Regions from separate parts of the Cupriavidus sp. 05L310 genome, predicted to be linked through region 1. Evidence: predicted binding sites of a transcription regulator. Region 1 holds the regulator's gene; each other region holds the start of a gene.
The links. Region 1 encodes LexA, which represses DNA repair genes until DNA is damaged. Its sites were predicted from a motif close to ACTGTATNNNNATACAGT; they were not measured.
Positions count from the first base shown of each region.

Region 1 (5,192 bases):
CGGCCTTCTTGGTCTGAACGATGAGGTGGCGCAGCACCGCGTCGTTGAACTTGAACGCGTGTTCGAGTTCAGCCAGGGTTTCCTTGCCGCATTCGATGTTCAGGCAAACGTAGTGAGCCTTGGCCAGCTTCTGGATCATGTAGGCCATCTGACGGCGGCCCCAGTCTTCCACACGGTGGATCTGGCCTTCCTGCGACGTGACCAGCGTCTTGTAACGCTCGATCATGGCCGGAACTTGTTCGCTCTGGTCCGGATGGACGATAAATACGATTTCGTAATGACGCATTGACGCTCCTTTTGGATAAGCCGCCCGGGCGCCATGTCCGGTGCAGCAAGGTTGGATAGCCTTAAAGTATAGCGTGCTTTTGCCTTTTGGAGCAAGCCGCCTTAGTTTTCGGCGAAGAGCGCCTGCAACGCAGCGGGATCCGCAGCCAGTCCGGGCGTTGTCGCCAGGGCCAGCATCAGGAGCACGCGCGCCTTATATGGATTGAGATCGCCTGCAGAAACGAAGGCACCTGAAGCCGGTCGTGGAGGTGCCGGCATTGCCACATGCCCTGCCCCGGTGCGCGAGCTACGCACCACGGCCACTCCCGCCCCGGCCGCGTCCACCAGCGCATCGACCAGCGACTGGTGAACCGACCCGTTGCCTGCGGCCGCCACGACCAGCCCCGCCACACCTGCCTGCGCCAAAGCATCCACCACCAACCGGCCGGGCTCCGCGTAACTAGCAATAATCTCCACCTGCGGCCACTTGCACGGCACGGCCCAGGCCCGGTCCGGCAACAGCCGGGGCGCACGGACAAATCGCACGAGGTCGTCCTGCACGAACCCGATCGGGCCAGCCAGCGGCGACACAAAAGCGTTGACCGCTGACGTATGTCCCTTCACCACATCCCGCCCGGCATGGATTTCCTGATTAATCACCAGTAGCACGCCCTTGCCCGCCGCCCCGGCGCTGGCAGCCACCCGTACCGCGTCCAGCAGGTTCAAGGGACCATCGGCCGACAGGGAGGTCGAAGGCCGCATCGCCGCCGTCAGCACCACCGGCACCGTGCCCACCCATGCCAGATGCAGCAGCATTGCCGTCTCCTCCAGCGTATCGGTGCCATGGGTAATCACAATGCCCGCCACATCGGCCTGCGCAGACCAGAACGCAACGCGTTCAACCAACCGGGCCCAGAGGACGAACGACATGTCCTTGCTATCCACCTGCGCCACCTGCTCCGCCTCGACGCGGGCCACGGCACCGAGCGCCGGCACAGCATCAAGCAGCGCCGTCACAGGCACCGTGGCCGCCTGGTACTTCGCGCTGCTGGCAGCACTGGATGAAGAACCGGCAATGGTGCCACCGGTAGCAAGCACGACGACACGAGGCAGGAGGGACATGGCGAGATAGAGATCGAAAGCCAGAAAGGTTAAGCAGCGAGCGAAAAATTAGGCTGCAAGTGCCGCGAATTGTAACGCCCAGGCTCACGCCGCACGGCGCGGCGAGCCTCGCCTGACGCACCTGTCGATGCGCAAACTCCCAAAATTCCGCTTGCACTTCACTCGATACTGTATAAAATCACAGCATACTGTTTAAACATACAGTGCTTTCCAACACGGCGACCATGGCGACCCTGACACCGCGACAGCAGCAGATTTTCGATCTGATTCGCAGCAGCCTCCAGCACACGGGCTTTCCGCCCACACGCGCCGAGATCGCCGCCAAGTTCGGCTTCTCATCGCCCAATGCTGCCGAGGAACACCTGAGGGCTCTGGCCCGCAAGGGCGTAATCGAACTCACCCCCGGCGCCTCGCGCGGCATCCGGCTCAAGGTTTCGCGCAGCGACTCAGAACTACCAGACCAATTCTCGCTGCCAATGGCCGGCGTGATGCAACTGACGCTGCCCCTGGTCGGGCGCGTCGCGGCCGGTAGCCCGATCCTTGCCGCAGAACACATCGATCGCCAATACCAGGTCGACGCTTCGGTGTTCGACGTGCAACCTGACTACCTGCTCCGGGTACGTGGCCTGAGCATGCGGGACGCCGGCATCCTCGATGGCGATCTGCTTGCGGTCAAGCGTGCCAGCGAGGCCCCGAACGGCAAGATCGTCGTTGCGCGACTGGGAGACGACGTCACCGTCAAACGCCTCAACCGCCGCGGCGACTCGATCGAACTCATTGCCGAGAATCCCGATTTCCCCAGCATCATCGTGCGCCCCGGCCGCGAAGAATTCTCTCTGGAAGGTATCGCCGTCGGCTTGATCCGACCCAGCGGCTTCTGACGAGTGCGGCTGAGGCGGGCAAGCCCGTATCACGCCGACGCCCGATTGTGCCAACGCCGCCCGCTAGTCGGGCACCGCTAACTGTTGTTGCAAGTCACCAGGTGTAGCCATGCTGCCAGCCAACCGCCTCTCCGCCCGCCGCCCCGTCAAGCCCGTACCATTCCGCCAATCCAAAGGCGTGCGTATCTACCAGGGTGCGCAACGACGCACCATGGTGGGCAGCATGGCAGCCATCTGCCGCATGCTTGAGCTGGAGGAGTCGGCCAAGCTTTCATAGGTGGGTTACGGCAGCACTCACTTGCGCGCGTCGCGGTAACCGACCTAACCGGCTGAAATCGCATAAGGCAGCGCAGAGAAAAAATTTGTGCAGAGTGCTAGCCATCCGCCTTTTGGTATTGTATGATCTTGTTCTTCGTTGCTCAGCAGCCAGCTGAGCAACCTCTACGGTGGCTGTAGCTCAGTTGGTAGAGTCCAGGATTGTGATTCCTGTCGTCGTGGGTTCGAGTCCCATCAGCCACCCCAAGAATTTGCCCTGCAAAACAGCGCCTTAACCAAGGCGCTGTTTTCATTTGTGCATCCCAAAGCCGGGTTCCATTCCCGCCATCCTCCCACGGTGGGAATACTTGCAACCGCCGGTGTCAGCACCACCGGCTCGATCTAGCCTGCTTCAGCATACCCCTCCCCCGTTTCTTCCACGCAGCGACCTCTCCCATCCCTTAGCTAGTCCGCAAGAGGGAATCCAAATTCGCCGCGCTCCAGATCTCGTTCAAATGCGACTGTCCACGAAATGCCGGTAGCTGCGGGATAGACTTGGACGTCTCCGCCCACTCGGGCGACAGTGATTTTCCGGGGGATATGACTCGCCCCGCTGCCTCGCGAAATGCCCTCTTCCTCGCTCACCTCGAAGTCTTCTCGAACAAATCCATGCCGCGCGCAGGCGGATTCAAAGTCGCCGCGTTCATTCACGGGCAATTCGTGGAACAGCTTTTGAACCATGGCTATCTCCCAGAGCCTGGCAAAATCCTAGCATGACGGCAAACCAGCGCGCATAGCCAGAAGCGCCAGGCATGAGCCTCATCGAGCGAATGAGAGTGCGGAATCAAAGTTCTACGAGGTGCCTAGATGCTCAGCGCCAGGAGCATCTCACACGATGGCGATTGCACAAGCGAACCTTGACCAAGCGATTTTGGACTCCGCTGAACATTATCGCCGGGCGATTGCCAACGCTTAACAGGCGCGTCTCCTGACTATCACGGCTACACCTGGGCCGACCGATAGCGGGGGGATCGTCAGCCACCGCAGGTCCGTTGAGTACCGCAGTAAGGCGCCTGGCAAAGCATCGTGCGACAGGTTCACAGTAAAAATCAGCCATCTCAAAAGCAAATCAGATCGAACTGCTCTTGCCTGGATCGCATACCCACTAGGTATGGCAGTTCGTCATCCAGCCATTCGATGGGCAAACTCGAATGGATGCGCTGCCCCTCCTGACGCAATTCGCGAGTTGGCTCCACTGCCACGACGCGACGCCCAAGCCGCGCAACAGGAATGACGCGACAAGCATTGATTTTAGATATTTCCCCTACGGCCGAGGAAGCGAACGGTTCTCGCTCGATTTTAGCCTGCAAGCTAACAGCCCACTGAAGGCGAACCGCCAGGATCGCCCCCAAATAGAGTGGGTATGGGATCAATCGCCGTCTTTCCATATGGCAATATCTTGCCATGCGGCCTTGATCACCTGAAGGGCCTCTCCTACTCAGCACCGACATGGGAGCTTGAAATATGGCCGGCACCAGCCTGCTTTTGTTGATCGACGACATCACCTCGATCCTTGACGATGTGGCAACCATGAGCAAGGTGGCTGCCAGGAAGACCGCTGGTGTCCTGGGCGACGATCTTGCCCTCAATGCGCAACAGGTCAGCGGCGTGAAAGCCGATCGCGAGTTGCCGGTTGTGTGGTCGGTTGCGGTGGGTTCTTTGCGCAACAAGGCGATTCTGGTACCGGCTGCGCTCGCAATCAGTGCTGCGACCCCTTGGGCGATCGTGCCACTGCTGATGGTGGGCGGCGCGTTCCTTTGCTACGAAGGATTTGAAAAGATCGCGCACCGCTTCATGCACGGAGAGTCACGGAGCGAAGTAGATCCTCCTGGCGAGCATCAGGCACAAGATCCTCCGACGGATTCAGCAATTGACGAGAAGGCGAAGATCCGCGGCGCGGTGCGCACGGATTTCATCCTGTCCGCCGAGATCATCGTGATCTCACTGGGGACCGTCTCCGGCGCGCCGTTTGGTACGCAGGTGGCCGTGCTGTCCGCCATCGCCCTCGTCATGACAGTGGGTGTCTACGGGCTAGTGGCCGGCATCGTCAAGCTCGACGATGCCGGCCTGTATCTTAGTCAGAAAGCCTCCACCCTCGCGCGAGCCGTGGGCCGCGGGGTTCTTCGGCTGGCGCCTTGGCTAATGCGTATACTTTCCGTTGTGGGTACCGTGGCAATGTTCCTGGTTGGCGGCGGGATACTGGCACACGGATTTCCTGGCATGCATCGCCTGACGGAGGTAACAACGCAAATGCTTGGGGAAGTACCGTTGCTCGGCAGTGGACTGGAAATAGCGGCACCGATGCTGATCAATGCGATGATCGGTCTGCTGGCCGGGGCGTTGGTTACGATCGGCTTCACGGCAGTGAAGCGAGGAATGCGGGTTCTTCTGCCGTCATCGCGCTAACTTGCGACTGGACCTGTACCTTGTGCTGGCGATCGCGGACAAGAAGGTTTGCTTGAAGCAGGCTTTAATCGGCCTTTTCGCCACGAGCGGATCAGAGCGCTGTGCTTGTTTCGGCGCAAAACTCCGAAGGAGCAGCGTGAATCGCCGCCGCAAAAGCAAAACCCCCCAGTACTTTCGTACTGGGGGGTTTCAAGGGAGAGCCTG
Region 1 covers NZ_JBFTOX010000067.1:50,524-55,715, forward strand. Annotated here, with positions in the region: gene rpsF (30S ribosomal protein S6) at 1-286, opposite strand, end outside; gene AC1DS6_RS35545 (asparaginase) at 388-1,386, opposite strand; gene lexA (transcriptional repressor LexA) at 1,611-2,267, shown strand; gene AC1DS6_RS35555 (hypothetical protein) at 2,377-2,544, shown strand; tRNA gene AC1DS6_RS35560 (tRNA-His) at 2,714-2,789, shown strand; gene AC1DS6_RS35565 (hypothetical protein) at 2,988-3,263, opposite strand; gene AC1DS6_RS35570 (DUF808 domain-containing protein) at 4,047-4,988, shown strand; partial or broken rRNA gene rrf (5S ribosomal RNA) at 5,188-5,192, opposite strand, start outside.

Region 2 (5,192 bases), on a different contig from region 1:
GAACCAGGTAAAGCGCACCGGCACCTCGCCATAGGCCTGGTCCAGCCGCGCCAGCAGATCCGGCCCCAGCCGGCGCCGCAGGCCGGCACGCGGCAGGCCCCGCACCTCGCCCACGGTCCGGCAGCCGATGCCGTCGAGCCAGCCGTCGTCGGCCACGCCTTGCAGCATGGCCACCGGCAGCCGGTCCAGCAGCCGCGCCATGCGAGCAGCCCGCACCGCGCGCCGCGCCGGCCGCACCATCGCGCCACGGCGGTCCCGCCGCAGCGGCTGCGCCGCCAGCCACGCCGCCCCGAAGGCCGTGGGCCCGCAGCCAAGCTGCGGAAACACACCTAGCCGGCGCACCCGCGCATACACCGCGCGGCACAGCGCCAGATGGCCGCCGAACAGCCGCAGGCTGGCGCCGGCATCGATCATCACGGTAGCCGCATCGGGATCGGGATGGCCCGTCACATGCGGTGTGAAGTGCAGCAGCGCCAGCGCCAGCGCCGTCATCAGCTGCGCCTCGGCGGCCGGCTCGCGCTCCAGTTGCACCACCTGCGCCGACAAGGCCTGCACGCCGCCACGCCGCATCCCGGCCTGCACCCCCAGTGCCACCGCCGGCCCGTTGGCCAGCACCACCCGCTCGCGCTCCATCACCGCCACCGGCACCCGGTGGTGCAGCAGGCCGGAGGAAGCCGGGAGCGCGGCGGGCTCAGGCCAGTTCGGCTGCAACGCGTCCAGCGACAGGCGCGGCAGATGCACCGCGATCCAGTACGACATGGGCTTGCTCTCCCGCAACGGCTTGGGAAACCGGGAAATTGAAAGGGACCGGCGGCGGCGCGGACGGCGAAGCGGTCCTGGCCGGCACCGCCATCATCTCGCCCAGCGGCAGCACCAGCGGCGCATCGCGCACCGGGCCGCGCCGCTTGTGAAAAGTGATCGACAAGACATTGCCGGGTGCCGGAGACAACAGCAGCCGCAGCACCGCCGGCGACGACTCGTGCAGCACGCCGGCCGGGCGGCACGCCCAGACCACCGCGTCGCCCGCCTGCGCCAGCACCTGCAGGCGCCGCAGCGCCTCGGGACGCGCCGTTGGCAGCCACACCATCACCCCGCCAAAAGCCTGGCTGCGCAGCACCTGCTCCGCCGCCCACAGCACATCCGCCTGGGCCGCGGCCCGGCCCGCGCCAGCGGGCGGACGCACCCAGAACAGCTGGCTTGCCGGCAAACCCCATTCGGCCAGGCACATCGCATTGGGCAGGTACGGCGGCCCCACCAGCGCCACCCGGCGCTGTGCCGCCGCCAGCGCCAGCAACGCCGGGCGCAGCAGGCGCAACTCGCCCACGCCGGCGTCGGCCAGCAGCAGTTCCGTCAGCGCCCCCATCGGCCAGCCGCCGCCTGGCAACTCGGCCGAGAGCGCCGCATGGCCGGTGGGCAAGGCCGGCACGCTGCCCGCGCGGCCCAGATGGCCGAGCTGCCCCGCCCGCCACAGGCCGGGATAGCGTCGTTCCAGTGCGTCCAGCGCACCCTGCCGGTCGGCGGCGGGCGCTTGCGCCAACGGCGCAATGCCCGACACGTCGGGCGAGGCTGGGGAGAGATGGGTGGTCATGTGATGCTTGCGCCCCGGCTTGGGGACCGGGTGGAAATTTCTGATTACTGTATGTTTGTACAGTATCACGGAAGCGCGCAAGGAGGCAAAGCCGGGGTCGACAATGTGGAAACTGACAATAGTTAGCGTTCGCCATGGTTCGGTTAAACGCTGTGCGACGGCGATTGGGGAAGCGATGGCCGTGGCATTCGCTCACAGCTCCGCAACACCCCGCCTTTGGCTGCTCCCCTATACTACGAAATATCGTATAGTGCTACTCGCCACTGTATCTCCAGCCAGCACTTCTTGAAACCAGCATGCCCACCCTGATCCCCGCAGCCAGCCGCACCATGGCAGTTTTTGAATTGTTTGCCAGGGAAAAACGCGAGCTGTCAAATTCCGATGTGGCTCGTCTGCTTTCGGTTGCCGAGAGCAGTTCCCTTGACCTATTGCATACGCTGCATTCGCTCGGCTACCTGATGCGCACATCCCGCACGCGGCGCTTCTACCCGACCGCCCGTCTGTTGGAAACCGCGCGCCAGATCTCCGAAAACGATCCCCTGACGACACTAGCGCAGGAAGCCGTCGAGCAAGTGGGCGCAAAAACCAATGAGACCGTCTTCTTCGGTGTACTCGATACCACCGCTGTCAAGGTCGTTGCCGTGCAGCCGAGCCGGATGCCGTTGCGCTATATCATCGAGGTCGGCTCACGGGCGGCCTTGCACGCCTCCGCACTGGGCAAGGCGCTGCTGGGACTCCTGCCGGAAGACGAAGCCCGCGCAATACTTGGCAAGAGCAAGCTTCGTCCTTTCACCGAGCACACAGTGGTTGACGTTGACGAACTGATGGCGCAAGTGGCGCACGGCCGCGACCTTGGCCGATACGAGGCGCGGGAAGAAGGCAGCGAGGGCGTCCACGGGCTGGCGGTGTCCGGATGGTTGGGCGGCCAGCCGGTCGGCATTTCCCTGGCCGGGCCCGCGGAGCGCATGAGAAAGAACCAGGAGGCCTATTTGACGGCCATGCGCGAAGTCCGTGATTCGCTGATGGCTGACACCTGAGCTGCCCACGACGCATAGAAATCGGCGGCCTACGCATTGCGGCGTCCTCTTCATCATTAAAAGCGCTCCCCCTTGCTCCGTGCCACGGTCGCCCGCTGACTTACGCTGAAGGCCGCTTTCACAGATCCGCGATGGCAAGTGGAAGGTCATTTCGCCGTACATGAAGCCACCGCTGCCGCGGCAGTCCGGCGCGGTCAAAGCCGGAGCGCGTGCTCAACCCTGCCGCCAGTTGCGTCGTCTTCCTTGCAAAAGGCAACCAGCTCATCGCGGAATTCAATGCAAAGCGGAGAGAGATAGCCATCGGCGCGCCAGAACATGGCGATTTCCGGCTGCCGCAACATGTCCGGCTCGCCGATCACGCTGAGATCCCGGCCTTCGGGTTGCATAAGCGTGCGCTGCGGTACAAGGCCGAGCAGATCGGTATCCCGAAGGAGTTCGGCAATGGAAATGCCGGATCCAGTCCATTCCACGGCAACGAGCGGCGCAGGCAAGCCATTGTTGGCAAACTCATCTGCCAGCACCTGGTACAAGCTGGACGACGCCTGCGGCAGCGCCCAGCGCTCTTGCGCCAGGTCCGCCAGGGTCTTGAAAGCGCCGAGTCTGGGATGGCCTGACCGAGCGACCACTTGCAACCTCAGCGGCCGTAACGGAATGTGGCTGACATCGCGCGGCACATTGGCGGTCATCCCGCCACAAGCGAGGTCCGCATCCCCCGACTGCAGGGATAGTATGGCTCCCTGCGTCAGCCGCGTCTCAATGGAAAAAGTCGCCAGCGGCCGCCTGGCAAGGAAGCGTGCGACCACGGGGGACAGCAACCAGGAAAAGAGGTAGGGCGTCGCCGCAAGCCTGATTTTTCCTGCGCGCGCCGCGGCCTGTGCCTCCACTTCCCCCTGGAGATCGTTGGCTGCCAGCACCACGTTTCTTGCCCGCTCCAGCAGCGTCTGTCCAACCGGCGTGAGCGTGACGCCGCGAGCCGTGCGCTCGAACAGGCGCATCCCCGCATCGGCCTCAAGCCGTGCCAACGCCTTCGACAAGGCCGATTGCGTCACCCCAATGTGTTCCGTCGCCCGGTGCAGGCTTCCGTGTTGCGCCACAAGCAGGAACACCCGCAGGTCGTCGATTCGCATGGCACCTCCGGCCTGTATTGAAGTCTCCGCGAAGTATGCCTGAATGGAATCGCTTAACCCAACCGGGGAATCACTGCCAGACCTTGCGGCGGATAGAGTTGACCCCCGATGCGACAGGCTTCACCGACTCAGACAACTTGGAGACTGCTATGAATACGAATTCGGAACCCCTCGATCCGCACCTCATCGATGCGCTTGGCAAGGACGTGCAATGCCATGAGCTCCAAACCGGACGGCCGCCGCTGTTCATCGAGCCGAAGGGAGGCGAGTTGCTGGACCGTGCCCAATTTCGCGCCTGGACGCGGCGCGTGAAGCCGGTCCTGGAACAGCTCATCACAAAGCATGGCGGCATTGTGCTGCGAGGCTTCCCGACGCCGGAAACCGATGATTTTGCTGACATCGTCAATCAATATCCGCCATTTGAGGACGGCTATGTGGGCGGACGCGCCCCGCGCACGCAAATCAGCGGCAAAGTCATGGAGGCCACAAGGCTGGAAGCCAGCGCCGGGCTTGGCGTGCATTCGGAAATGGCATACCGGCGCCATTATCCGAAGCGTATCGCCTTCTTCTCGCGAGTCACGGCTCCCGTGGGCGGTGCGACTACCATCGCCGATGCGCGCAACTTTGCGTACGACATGGCACCGGAACTGGTTGCCAAGATCACTGAACTCGGCATCCGCTCCGCGCTGAGTTACGGCCCGAAGTCCGCGGCTGTCGAGAAGTCGTATGCCGACATGGACCGGCACGGCTGGAACCATGCTTTCAATACCGAAGACCCGGCGGAGGTAGAGGCGCTGTGCGCCGCCCGCGGCCTCGAACCGCTGTGGCATGACGACGGCTCGCTGACTGTCTTCACGACGCTCGAGCCGTTCATGTGCCATCCAGTGACCGGAAAGAAGCTCTATCGCTCGGGGCTGCACAGGTCGCACACCGCGACCCTGGTCCTGAGCACCGACATTCGCAAGAACCAGAAGTATCCGACCGGGATGTTCCTGGGCAAGGAGCAGCGCCTCGAACCGGCGGAGGTCGACCATATCAACGCGATTTGCGACAAGGCGACCCTTCGCTGGCAATGGCGCGACGGCGACGTGATGATCCTGGATAACCTGCAGGTATGGCACGGCCGCGATGCGTATGAGGGTCCGCGTGACGTGCAGGTCGCCCTGCTCGACTAAAGGCGAGGCGACAGGGCGGAAGCGGCGCGTTGCAGCGGTGAAGTAGCGCCCGCGGCGTGCCGGCATACCAAGGAAGGGGCGAGTTGTTCGCCAAATCTCCTTCATTGAGCTCACTCAGGCTTTCTCGCACCTCGATGCTCGATGGCGTCCGCGAAGCGCTTCGAGAATATACAGAAGACCTAATTACAGAAGGAGACAAACAATGATTTCAGTCAATGGACTCAGGCGCTTCGCCGGGAGCCTGGCCGCCGCGGCAATTGCCGCG
Region 2 covers NZ_JBFTOX010000072.1:7,924-13,115, forward strand. Annotated here, with positions in the region: gene AC1DS6_RS36580 (Y-family DNA polymerase) at 1-759, opposite strand, end outside; gene imuA (translesion DNA synthesis-associated protein ImuA) at 692-1,588, opposite strand; gene AC1DS6_RS36590 (IclR family transcriptional regulator) at 1,885-2,625, shown strand; gene AC1DS6_RS36595 (LysR family transcriptional regulator) at 2,820-3,752, opposite strand; gene AC1DS6_RS36600 (TauD/TfdA family dioxygenase) at 3,902-4,927, shown strand; gene AC1DS6_RS36605 (Bug family tripartite tricarboxylate transporter substrate binding protein) at 5,130-5,192, shown strand, end outside.
Region 2: the regulator LexA is predicted to act here: its motif matches at 1,635-1,652, upstream of imuA (translesion DNA synthesis-associated protein ImuA).

Region 3 (5,192 bases), on a different contig from region 1:
CAGCTCCATCACCCGGGCGTGGTCCTCGGGCGTGCCGCCGGGCTCAGGAAACAGCGATTCGCTCGGCGGCGCCTTGGCCTGCACGTCGGTGACGGACAGGCGCACCGCGATCATGGGGGCATCGACCTGCAGCTGCGCCAGCCGCTCTCGCAGCAAGCGCATCAGGTGATCCTCGCTCCAGCTGGGCTCTGCCAGCGCGATCTCGATGACGGTTGGCGCCAGCGCCTCGCGGCCGCGCTCGTGTTTGAGTTCCACCAGGACTTTGGTGACCGCCAAGTGGTGCGCGGCCAGCCAGCCCAGCATCTGCACGATGAGCCCGCGGCTGTAGAGCAGGGTGGCCTCCGCATGCTCGATGCGATCGGGGAGGTCGACCTGCGCGGAGAAGGTTGGCGGGGCCTGTAGCCATTCGAAGATCTCTGGCGCCTGGCCCAGGGCGCGATCCATCGTCTCGTTCAGTTCGCGGCCGCACCGACGCTGCAGCCCGGCCCGTGGCAGCCGGCGAATATCGCCAAGGCAACGACACCCCAGTCCATCCAGCCATTCCAGGAATGGCCGTGCGGCGGGCAGGGTGCCGACGGCGAGGGCGCCCAGCCGGCGTTCCAATGCCTCGATCTTGAGTGTGCTTCCACCGCCGGCGTGGGCCAACAGCCAAGCGCCTTGGGCCGTCGGCGCACAGCCGCAGGCCGCGCTGAACCCCAGCGCAGCGACCGAGGCGCGCATGCGGTGGCGCAACTGGCGGATGCCGCCGAACAGCCGCAGGCTGGCCGACACGTCGACCAGCACGGACGCTTCCTCGGCATGCACCACGTTGGGCGCGAACTGCAGGAGCGCCATGGCCACACGCTGCAGAGCGTCGGCTTCCTTCTCCGGGGCCCGATCGTATAGCAGGGTCTGCGGCGCGATGGTCAGCACACCGCCGCGGCGCATCTGCGGGCGGACGCCAGCCTCCGCCGCCAGGCGTGAGCCGAGGTGGACGCGTTCCTTGTCCAACACCGCCACAGCCAACTCAGTGGACCAATTCGGCCGGAAGACTTCGAGTGGCAGGGACGAGAGGTGCAGGCAGATCCAGAGGCGCAACATGACGGTGAAGCAGGATCGGCGACGGTTCCAGCAGGACGCGCACGGGCAGGTCCTGCTGCGGGCCGCGCCGCTTGATGAAGGAGAGATCGACGCCGCCGGCGGCGGGCGCAACCCCGATGCGCAGGGGCGCTGGCGACGCGTCGCGTGCACAGGCCAGGGGCCGCATGAGGAAAAACAGCGCCTCGCCACTCTGCGCGGCCAGGTGCAGGCGGCGCAGCGCGTCATTGCGGATATGGGTCTGCCAAAGCAGAACCGCGCCGCAAGTGCCGGCGCGCAGCAACTGCTCGGTGGCCCAAAGGGCATCGGCCGTACGCTGGCTGCGAATCCACAGCAGACGTTCGGGCGGCACGCCCCAACTGGCCAATGCGAGCGCCTGGGGCGTTTGCGGCGGTTGAATCAGGGCGATAGGCCGCTTACAGACCTCCGCCAGTGCGGGGCGCAGCAGGCGAAGCTCTCCCACACCCGGCTGGCGCACCAGAAGTTCGACCAGCGACGCCGTTGGCCAACCGCCACCCGGCAACTCGGCCGTCAGCACCGGATAGCCGGTGGCGACGGTGCGACCGTTCGCCCGGGCCAACTGGGCGGCTAACCAAAGGGCAGGATGGATGGATTCTGGATTGGGCGTCGGCATGGCGATTGGTTGAGTCCATGCAACCCAGTTTACTGTATATATATACAGTGGTCACGGATTTCTTCTCCCGAGCTTGAAAGTGCCTTAAGGGCCGCGTATTGAGCGGGCACCGTCGAGGTTTTACTCGGGGGCGTCTCCGAAGACCCGGATGGCTAGGTCGTGCTCGAATTTGGTTGACCAAGAATCACGAGACCCTGCCGCGTACTGCATCAATACGCCTGTCTCTGGCCTCAGCACGCTGACCAGGCGTTCCTGTTCCCCGGTCATGTCGCAGACGCTAAAGTCGGCGGCGATGAACCCGTGCCGACGACAGGCGTTGGTAAAGGCTTCGCGCTCCGCGGCAGGAAACGCATCTAGGGTTGCCATGGCAAATCCTCCAATCGACTAGCCAGCTAGCTTGCGGATGGCCGCACCAATTTGTTGCACCTTTCTAGTATCGGCGTACTCCGCCCACGGATCGACGTAGCCGGCGGCTTCCACGCGCTGCAGGGCGGTCTGGATCGTCCAATGATCGCCCGCTGTCAGTGCCTCCAGTTCCTCCCAGGATGCCGGCATCGAAACCCCGAGACCCGGCCGTGCGCGTGCAGAGAATGCGGACACCGTCGTCGCCCCTTGGCCGTTGCGCAGGTAGTCGATGTAGATCTTCCCAATCCGATTGCGCGGCCCGCTCTTAGAAACGAAGCGCTGCGGAATGGTCTGGGCGATATGAAGAACGACATCTTGTGAGAACTTCTTCACCGTGATCCACGGAAGTTTGGGCGCCATGGGCACAACGACATGCAGGCCTTTGCCACCACTGGTCTTGAGAAAGCTCACCAGGCCAAGCTCATCCAGCATAGACTTCGTCAGCATGGCGGCGTCAAGCATGTGCCGCCATGGCACGCCATCACCGGGGTCCAGGTCGAAGATGACGCGATCCGGCTTGTCGATGGCACGCTTGGTCGCATTCCATGTATGGAACTCGATCACGTTCAGTTGCGCTGCGGCGACAATGGCCGTCTGGCTGGCGATCTCCAGGAGTGGCGGATGCCCAGCCCATAGGCTGGCATTGAGGACGTTGATCCCCGGGATCTTGATAGTCTCGGCGTGCTTCTGAAAGAACAGCTGGCCGTCGATGCCCGTTGGCCCGCGTACCAAGGCCACAGGGCGCCCGCGGAGGTGAGGCAGCAGGTGCGGCGCGATGGCTTCGTAGAAACCGACCAGGTCACCTTTCGTCATTCCGGTCGACGGGTCAATCACACGTTCCGCGTTGGATACCTTGACCGAGCGCGCTGGCCGAGGCCGGGGCTGTTCCACATCGACCGGCTGCTCTCTTGTCACGTTGCCGGCTGTCTTGTCGGCGCGCAAGGCATGAAAGACAGGATGCCGGATTCGGCCTTCTTTGGTCCACTCGGCAAACGAGATCTCGGCCACCAGCTTCGGCTTGACCCATCGGGCGGCTAAGCGCGGTGGTGGCTTTCCAAAGGGGCAGACTGGCCCTTCCAGTTCGGTCAGCATGGCGAGCAACTTGGTCAACATGGGCGAATCCAGACCGCTGCCAACGCTGCCCGCGTAGTGCAGTTTCCCGGTTTGATCGTGCACGCCAAGCAGTAGCGCGCCGAGGCCTAGTCGGCTTCCCTTCGGGGCCGTGAATCCGCAGATGACGAATTCTTGCCGCTGTTTGCATTTGAGCTTGATCCAGCTGGGCGCCCGGGCGGAGACATACGGCGCGTCGACGCGCTTGCCAATCAGGCCCTCCAAGCCCATCTGGCACGCCGCGGCAAGAAGGTCGTCAGGCGTGCCCTCAAAGTCCGCGCTGTACCTGACTCGCGTCGCAGCTGGCACGGCTATCACCTCCTTGAGCAGCGCCCTGCGCTCGGCCAACGGGACCTGTCGTAGGTCGTGGCCGTGGAAGAAGGGGAGGTCAAAGACGAAGTACTGGATGTCCTCCACCTTCGATCTATCAAACGCATTCTGCAGCGCCTGGAAGTCCGTGGTGCCCTTGTCGCTGAGTATCACGATCTCCCCATCCAGCCAGGCGGAACCGAGGCCAAGAGCGCGAATCTCCGCCGCAAGCGATTTGAGGCGCGATGTCCAGTCATGGCCGTTTCTTGTGAAGAGACGGACATCGTCGCCGTCGACCCTTGCCAACAACCGATTGCCGTCGAACTTGATCTCAAAGGCCCATTGTTCGGCGTTGCGCGGCACCGCAGAAGCGAGCGTCGCCAGTTGCGGGGCCAACGCAAGCGGAAGGGGGGCGGGGCGTGCTGCAGCGGGTACGAGTCGGCCCTGCCCCGGGCGCGAGCGACGCTGCTTTGGCACGGCAGTCTTCGCGTTACCGCCGGCAGCCGATTTGCTGTTGCCCTGGGCCAGCACGCTGTCCGGCAGGGCCTCGGTGATGTCGTACTCGGCGGCAGAGCGCGCAAACGCATCCCGCTCCTTGATCAAGAGCCACGGTTCCTGACGCTCGTCGCCGTGGCCGTGCATTCTGACCAAGGTCCAATGACCATGTAGCTTCTCACCTTGCAGCTCGAACTTCAGCTTGCCGCTCTGGTAGCCGGCCACCGGATCGCCGACCGGCATCCACGTCCCTCGATCCCAAACGATGACTGTGCCGGCCCCGTACTCCTTGGGTGGGATCACGCCTTCGAAGCTCGCATAATCCAGCGGGTGATCCTCGACATGCACGGCCATCCGCTTCTCTGCGGGATCCAGGCTGGGTCCCTTGGGGACCGCCCAACTCTTGAGGGTACCCTCAAGCTCGAGACGAAAATCGTAGTGGAGCCGGCGAGCCGCATGCTTCTGCACGACAAAGCTCAGTGCGCCGCTGGCGGCGCTCGCGGCGGACACCTGGCCGCTCGGCTCCGTCGTCGCGGCGAAGTCCCGCTTCTGACGGTATCGCTCCAGGCTCCGCGCGTTGGTAGAGGCCGACTTAGCCATGGACTGAGTTCACAAACCGGGCGGCGCGGGTTTTACCCTTTCACCTCGCGGGGATCGTGCCCGTAACTGTTGCGCATGCGGATCTGCCCGTCTCGCCCATGGACCAGCAACTCGACGCTGTCCTGCTTTGCCTCCGTCGTGCCGGCCGCGATGGCGTCCTCTAGGTCGTCATGCGCAGAAGAGGGCTCGTGGGCGCCCTCGCGTACGACATGCCATTTATCGCCGTGTGGAACGACATGCACATTCTTGTTCGCCATGACTGTCTCCGTTTCGTCGTCCTCTGTGATCGCAGTATTTCCCCGTCCTAAGCGAACGGCAATAAGCCGCTGTCCGACACTGGGTATCGCACTGGTCGCCATGTAAGTCCGACAAAAATTACACGCACATGTTCTGCCACGAAGTGCTCGCCTATCCGCAAAGTGACAGTGGAACGCCGCAGGTTCGTCGGGCACGATCTAAGCTAGATCGGTGTACTCCCGACCCGTACGGTGATCGCCATGGCTGCCCGTTCCATTGCTTCCCTCTCTCTCAGCTTCGGCCTCGTGTCGATCCCCGTGAAGAT
Region 3 covers NZ_JBFTOX010000051.1:5,105-10,296, reverse strand. Annotated here, with positions in the region: gene AC1DS6_RS30490 (Y-family DNA polymerase) at 1-1,080, opposite strand, end outside; gene imuA (translesion DNA synthesis-associated protein ImuA) at 1,007-1,711, opposite strand; gene AC1DS6_RS30480 (hypothetical protein) at 1,832-2,077, opposite strand; gene ligD (DNA ligase D) at 2,096-4,630, opposite strand; gene AC1DS6_RS30470 (DUF2188 domain-containing protein) at 4,663-4,887, opposite strand; gene ku (non-homologous end joining protein Ku) at 5,128-5,192, shown strand, end outside.
Region 3: the regulator LexA is predicted to act here: its motif matches at 1,743-1,760, upstream of imuA (translesion DNA synthesis-associated protein ImuA).

Region 4 (5,192 bases), on a different contig from region 1:
GTCGCTCCCTCGAATGACGAGATCCTCCCGCCTGGCGTGGCCATTCGGGTGGCTCGCTTGGTCAAGGACTTGCGCAACGAGGATATCGACCGCCTGCTGACGGCCATTGAGTTGCTGATGCAGGTCGAGGGCGTGCGCTCGGTGCGCAAATATGGCAAGGGCACAAAACAGGCGCAGGTACTGACGACCGGAAAGCGCACGGCAACTGGCTCCGCGAGCGGGGCGGTACACGAGTCCGGCACGCGTGTCGCCGGGAAGCAGCGAGGCAGGAAGAAGCCGGCAGACTGACGCAGCCGGGGTCGGCGACGCGGCATCGGCAGCCTGGGCAGGACCGGCTGCCGCCGTGCCTGCACGTTAGTGTCCGGCCGGGTCAGAGTTGAAAATGCCGTCGATTGGGTGGCAGTGTCAGCAATTCAATTGTCGCGAATTCCCGCAGTTCCGCCTCTGTGCGCTTGCACTCAGTCACGTTGGTGACAAATCCGTGCCATGGCGTGCTGCCGTCCTACAGGCGCCGAGGGCCTGCATCGCCTTCCGGTGCGACCCGTGCCCGCACTATCAGACGGCCTGATTATCGGCTGCGACCGTTATTCGTCTTCGCCGAAAGGCAACTCTCCCTGGACCGGCGCCGACGCATACTCCAACTCGCCGGCTGGCGTCAGCGCGCTCACCCGTACGCCCAGTAGCCGTATCTTCCGGTTCAGCGGAACGCGTCTGACGCATTCGGTGGCGGCGCGCCGCAACAAGGTGGCGTCGGCGGTCGGGACCGGCATGCTGAGGTCGCGGGTGACGGTGTGGAAGTCGTCATAGCGCAGCTTGACGCCGATGGTGCGGCCGACGTAGCCCTTGCCGCGCAGGTCTTCGGCAAGGCGCTGGCACAGACCGGTAAAAACTTCGCCGAGAGCCTGGCGATCGTGGCGCGGATGCAGGTCGCGCTCGAACGTGGTTTCGCGGCTCATCGACTTTGGCTCCGAGCTGATGACCACGGGGCGTTCGTCATGACCTTGCGCGATCTCGGCGAGCCACGCGGAATAGCTGCGGCCAAAATGGGTCTGCAGTAGTCCGAGGTCCGCGCTGGCGAGGTCGCCAACGGTGGCGATGCCGAGCACGGCGAGTTTCTCCGTGGCTTTCGGGCCGATGCCGTTGACCTTGCGCACCGGCAGCGGCCAGATGCGCAGCGGGATGTCTTCCGGCGTCAGGAGGGTAAGCCCATCGGGCTTGTCCAGCTCGGATCCGATCTTGGCGAGGAGCTTGTTGGGCGCGATGCAGATGGAGCAGCTTAGCCCCGTGGCCTCGCGAACCGCTTGCTTGATGCGGCTGCCGATATCGGCGGGCTCGCCTGGCACATCGCTCAGGTCGATGTAGATTTCGTCGATGCCCCGGTCTTCGACCTGGCTCGTGAACGTGGCGACGGCCGCCTTGAAGAGCCGGGAGTAGTGCCGGTACGAATCGAAATCGGTGGGCAGCAGAATGGCATCAGGCGCGAGCTGGGCTGCCTTCATCATGCCCATGGCGGAAAAAACGCCGAGCGCGCGCGCTTCGTAAGTCGAGGTGGTGACGACGCCCCGTCCCGCATAGTCGCGCAGGCGCGCAAAGCGCCGGCTTCCGTCTTCAAGCGTCTCGGGCACCGCATTCCGTCCGCCGCCGATCACCACGGGCATGCCACGCAGTTCCGGATACCGCAACAGCTCGACGGACGCATAGAAAGCGTCCATATCCAGGTGGGCGATGCGGCGGGGGGCAAATGACATGGCGTCAGCGAACGGGGTTGACGACGCGCCCCGGCCGCGAGAAAGGACTCGGGGGCGGGCCGCCTCGGTTACTGTATGCATATACAGTATATCGAATTCTACAAGAAGAATCCCCGCGGCGCCCCGGTGGGCCTGCCAGCGATGCACGTAGGTCGTCGTCAGCACGATGCCCGCGGCGGGCAAGTGCGAAGTGTTATTGCTATTGCGCAGCAACTGGCGATCGATGCGCAAGCAGGCGCATGATTGAAAATGCAACGCATTATCATTTAAGTGGGTAATGTTCGTCGATGCCGACATGAACCGGCCGGAAGAGAAGACGGTTCACGTCGCATGACAACGGGTTTTCCCGCCGCCTTGCCGGCAAGCTGAAAATGCCAGCGCGGAGCGCGGGCGAAAGCCCGCCGCTCATCGGTGCCGGTCGCTCAACGCAGCAGGAACGCGATATCGTCCACGCTGATTTGCGCGACGGCCACGCCCCGGCGTTGCTGGAACAGGATGTGCTGGAGAACCCGGCGGCGTTGCCTGGCAAAGACAGCCAGGTCGATGGGGATGCCGGCGCGAGCATAGTGCTCGACCAGCAGCTTGTAGGCACGATGCCGCATCTGCAGGGCTTCGCCCTCCGCCCGTAGCTGGCTCGTGTCCTGCGGCACGATGCTTTCGGTCTGACGCAACGCCTCCATGGCGTGGGCGTGCATGTCGCGGTAACGATCGAGTTCGGCTTGCGTTGTGCGCAGCCGTTCGCGTAGGGCGCGGACCTTGCGCTGCAGCTTCAGCGTCATGCCTACGCCATGCTCGACCAGCGCCACGGTCTCAAGCGCATGGCTGGCGGCGGCAATCGTGTTTTTCCAGATCCCTCCGTCCGTCGCCTCGGTTTCCGCTGCCCACCCGTTGCTGATTCCGCTAAATATCTTCATATGACCCCTTGACCCTTGTACAGATTTCCGGCGGCCGGCTTTTTGGTAGCCGGTCCTGTCCGGGTGCACGGCGGCCGGGCCGCGTTGGCGCGCCTGCCGTGTCGAATCGACATCGTTGTACTGGCGCATGCGCTGGCTGGCATGCCTCGCGCCGATGAGCCGATGACCTGGGAATGCTACGGTCTCGCCGTTCGCGGGCCAAGTAGAAGATGCTTAGATCTGGTATTCCCGATGCATATGTCGCTCAATGTACGGGCGCGAGAATGTCTCGCCAAAGCCGCGTCACCGGGCAGCCCGCGCGATGCGCGGCCAGCGATAAAGCGCCCCTTTCCAGACTTGCCGGGGGGCGCGTCCCCGAATCCTGGCGAAATAGCGCAACCGGGCCCTCGATACCGTACGGATGCCCGCGATTCGGACTAGGATGCATGCATGGCACTCAATTTCCCCAATCCCAGCCGGAGTTACGACCCTTCCAGGCATTGCGTATGTTTTTGGGGCTATGACAACTCGCGTGAAATCGCCTTCGAGGTGGACCGCGCGGTACTCTCTACCCTCAGCCCTGAATTGCGCCCGGACGAGCCTGCCGTGCTCGATGCATTCGACCGCCACCGCGATCACATCCTGGAACTCGCGCGCGGGCTCTATTCCCGCAGCCGGCAGAACCGGTATCAGATTTCCTGAACGCTGTTCAGTCCGGGCAAACGCAGTTCGCTCAGGCTGACGCCTCCGGAGATCCTGCCGCAATCCGCGGCGGCAGCGGTGCGGGCTCGGCGGCCAGCTTTTCCGCGGCGTAGGGGCGCAGGAAGCTGCGCGCCAGTTCCGTATTCCTGCAAGTCAGCCAATCATCCCACTCCGTGCCCGGGACGATCACGATCATCCGTTTTTCCTTGCCCGGCGCATGGAAGCGTTGCATCAACGGGTGGTGCTCCGAATTGATGGTCAGCATGGTGAAGCTGAAGACGTCCTGGCCGCCTTCGCCAGGCCATGCGCGCCAGAGGCCGGCGATTGCCATGGGCTCGCCATCCTTGAGCCAGATCCGCCAGCGTACCGCCTTGCCGGTTGCGTAGTCGGGCTCATAGAAGCACTGCGCTGGTATCAGGCATAGCTGACCCTGTTTCCACGCCGCCGAGAACGTCCGTTTTTCACCCACCGACTCCGAGCGCGCGTTCGTGGTGTCGAACCTCGCGACGCCGGGCGGAATGCGCTTCCTGGGGACCATCCCGAAGGTGCCGGCCAGGCATTGCCGCTGGCCGTCGTGGTCCGCCACGAGCAGTGGCGCGACGTAGTCAGGCCATGTTTCGGGGGGCCATTCCCGCACCGGACAAGTGAGGCCGAAGACATCGCGTAAAACGGCCGCCTGCACGGGCGCGTAGTTGACGCACATGGCTTGTCTCCATGCCGATGCTGCATGTGAAAGGGAATATCCAGTATGGCGGACGGGCGGGAAGGACCAAAGTGATTCTTGTCCTACCGGCGGGGTGCCTGCTGTAATCGCTTGTCGTGTCACGGCGCCGCGTTGGCGCCGGTTCCATCCCCGCCCAAGATCAGGCGCGCTGAACCGACCCCATCCTGATTGCCATTGATGACCGATACATCTCCGTTCTTCATCCTCACCGGCGGCCCCGGCGCCGGCAAAACCACCTTGATCGCCGAACTGGCGCGCCGGGGATACGCTACCTCGGACGAGGTCGGGCGCGAGATTATCCAGGAGCAAACGCTGGTGAACGGCCCCGGCCTGCCGTGGGTGGATCCGCGCTTGTTCGCCGAGTTGATGCTGTCGCGCGAGATGCGCAACCACCGGGCGCATGCGGGCCGGGTCGAACCGGTGTTTTTCGATCGCGGCGTGCCGGATGTGGCCGGCTACCTGAGCCTGTCGGGTTTGCCGGTGCCGCCGCATATCGACGCCGCCGCGCGATTGCTTCGCTATCACCGCTGCGTCTTCATCCTGCCGCCCTGGGAGGATATTTACAGCCGGGATGCGGAACGCCGGCAATCGCCGCAGGAGGCGGCACGCACCTATGACGCCATGGTGAGCGTCTATGCCGGTTACGGCTATGAACTGCTGGAAGTGCCGCGTTTGCCGGCTGCGCGGCGGGCCGACTTCGTCGAGTCGGCCATCCGCCGCTGAGCGCGCGCGGCTGGCGCGAGGATCAGCTTTCCTGGGCTTCCAGCGTGAAGCCCGCGCCATCATCCTGGCGCAGCAGCGTCACCAGGGCGGGCATGGCCGCCTCCAGGGTTTCCTTCAGGCGCCACGGCGGATTGACGATGAACATGCCACTGCCGTGCAGGCCAAGCCCGCCGGAAACCGGATGCTTGACGCGCAGGCTGACGTGCAGCCAGCTTTTGAGCGGCAGCTTCTTCAACTGCACCGGCAACTGCACCGATTCGCGGCGCTGCACTTCGGGATACCAGATGGCGTACATGCCGGTGGCGAAGCGCTGCAGGCCATCCTGCAGGGTCCGCAGCACGCGGGCGTAGTCCTGCTTGTCTTCGTAGGAGGGGTCGATCAGCACCAGCGCGCGGCGGGGGG
Region 4 covers NZ_JBFTOX010000032.1:54,540-59,731, reverse strand. Annotated here, with positions in the region: gene AC1DS6_RS22945 (hypothetical protein) at 1-288, shown strand, start outside; gene dinB (DNA polymerase IV) at 585-1,748, opposite strand; gene AC1DS6_RS22935 (hypothetical protein) at 2,171-2,791, opposite strand; gene AC1DS6_RS22930 (DUF1488 family protein) at 3,092-3,343, shown strand; gene AC1DS6_RS22925 (SOS response-associated peptidase) at 3,375-4,046, opposite strand; gene AC1DS6_RS22920 (AAA family ATPase) at 4,245-4,790, shown strand; gene AC1DS6_RS22915 (23S rRNA (adenine(2030)-N(6))-methyltransferase RlmJ) at 4,813-5,192, opposite strand, start outside.
Region 4: the regulator LexA is predicted to act here: its motif matches at 1,819-1,836, upstream of dinB (DNA polymerase IV).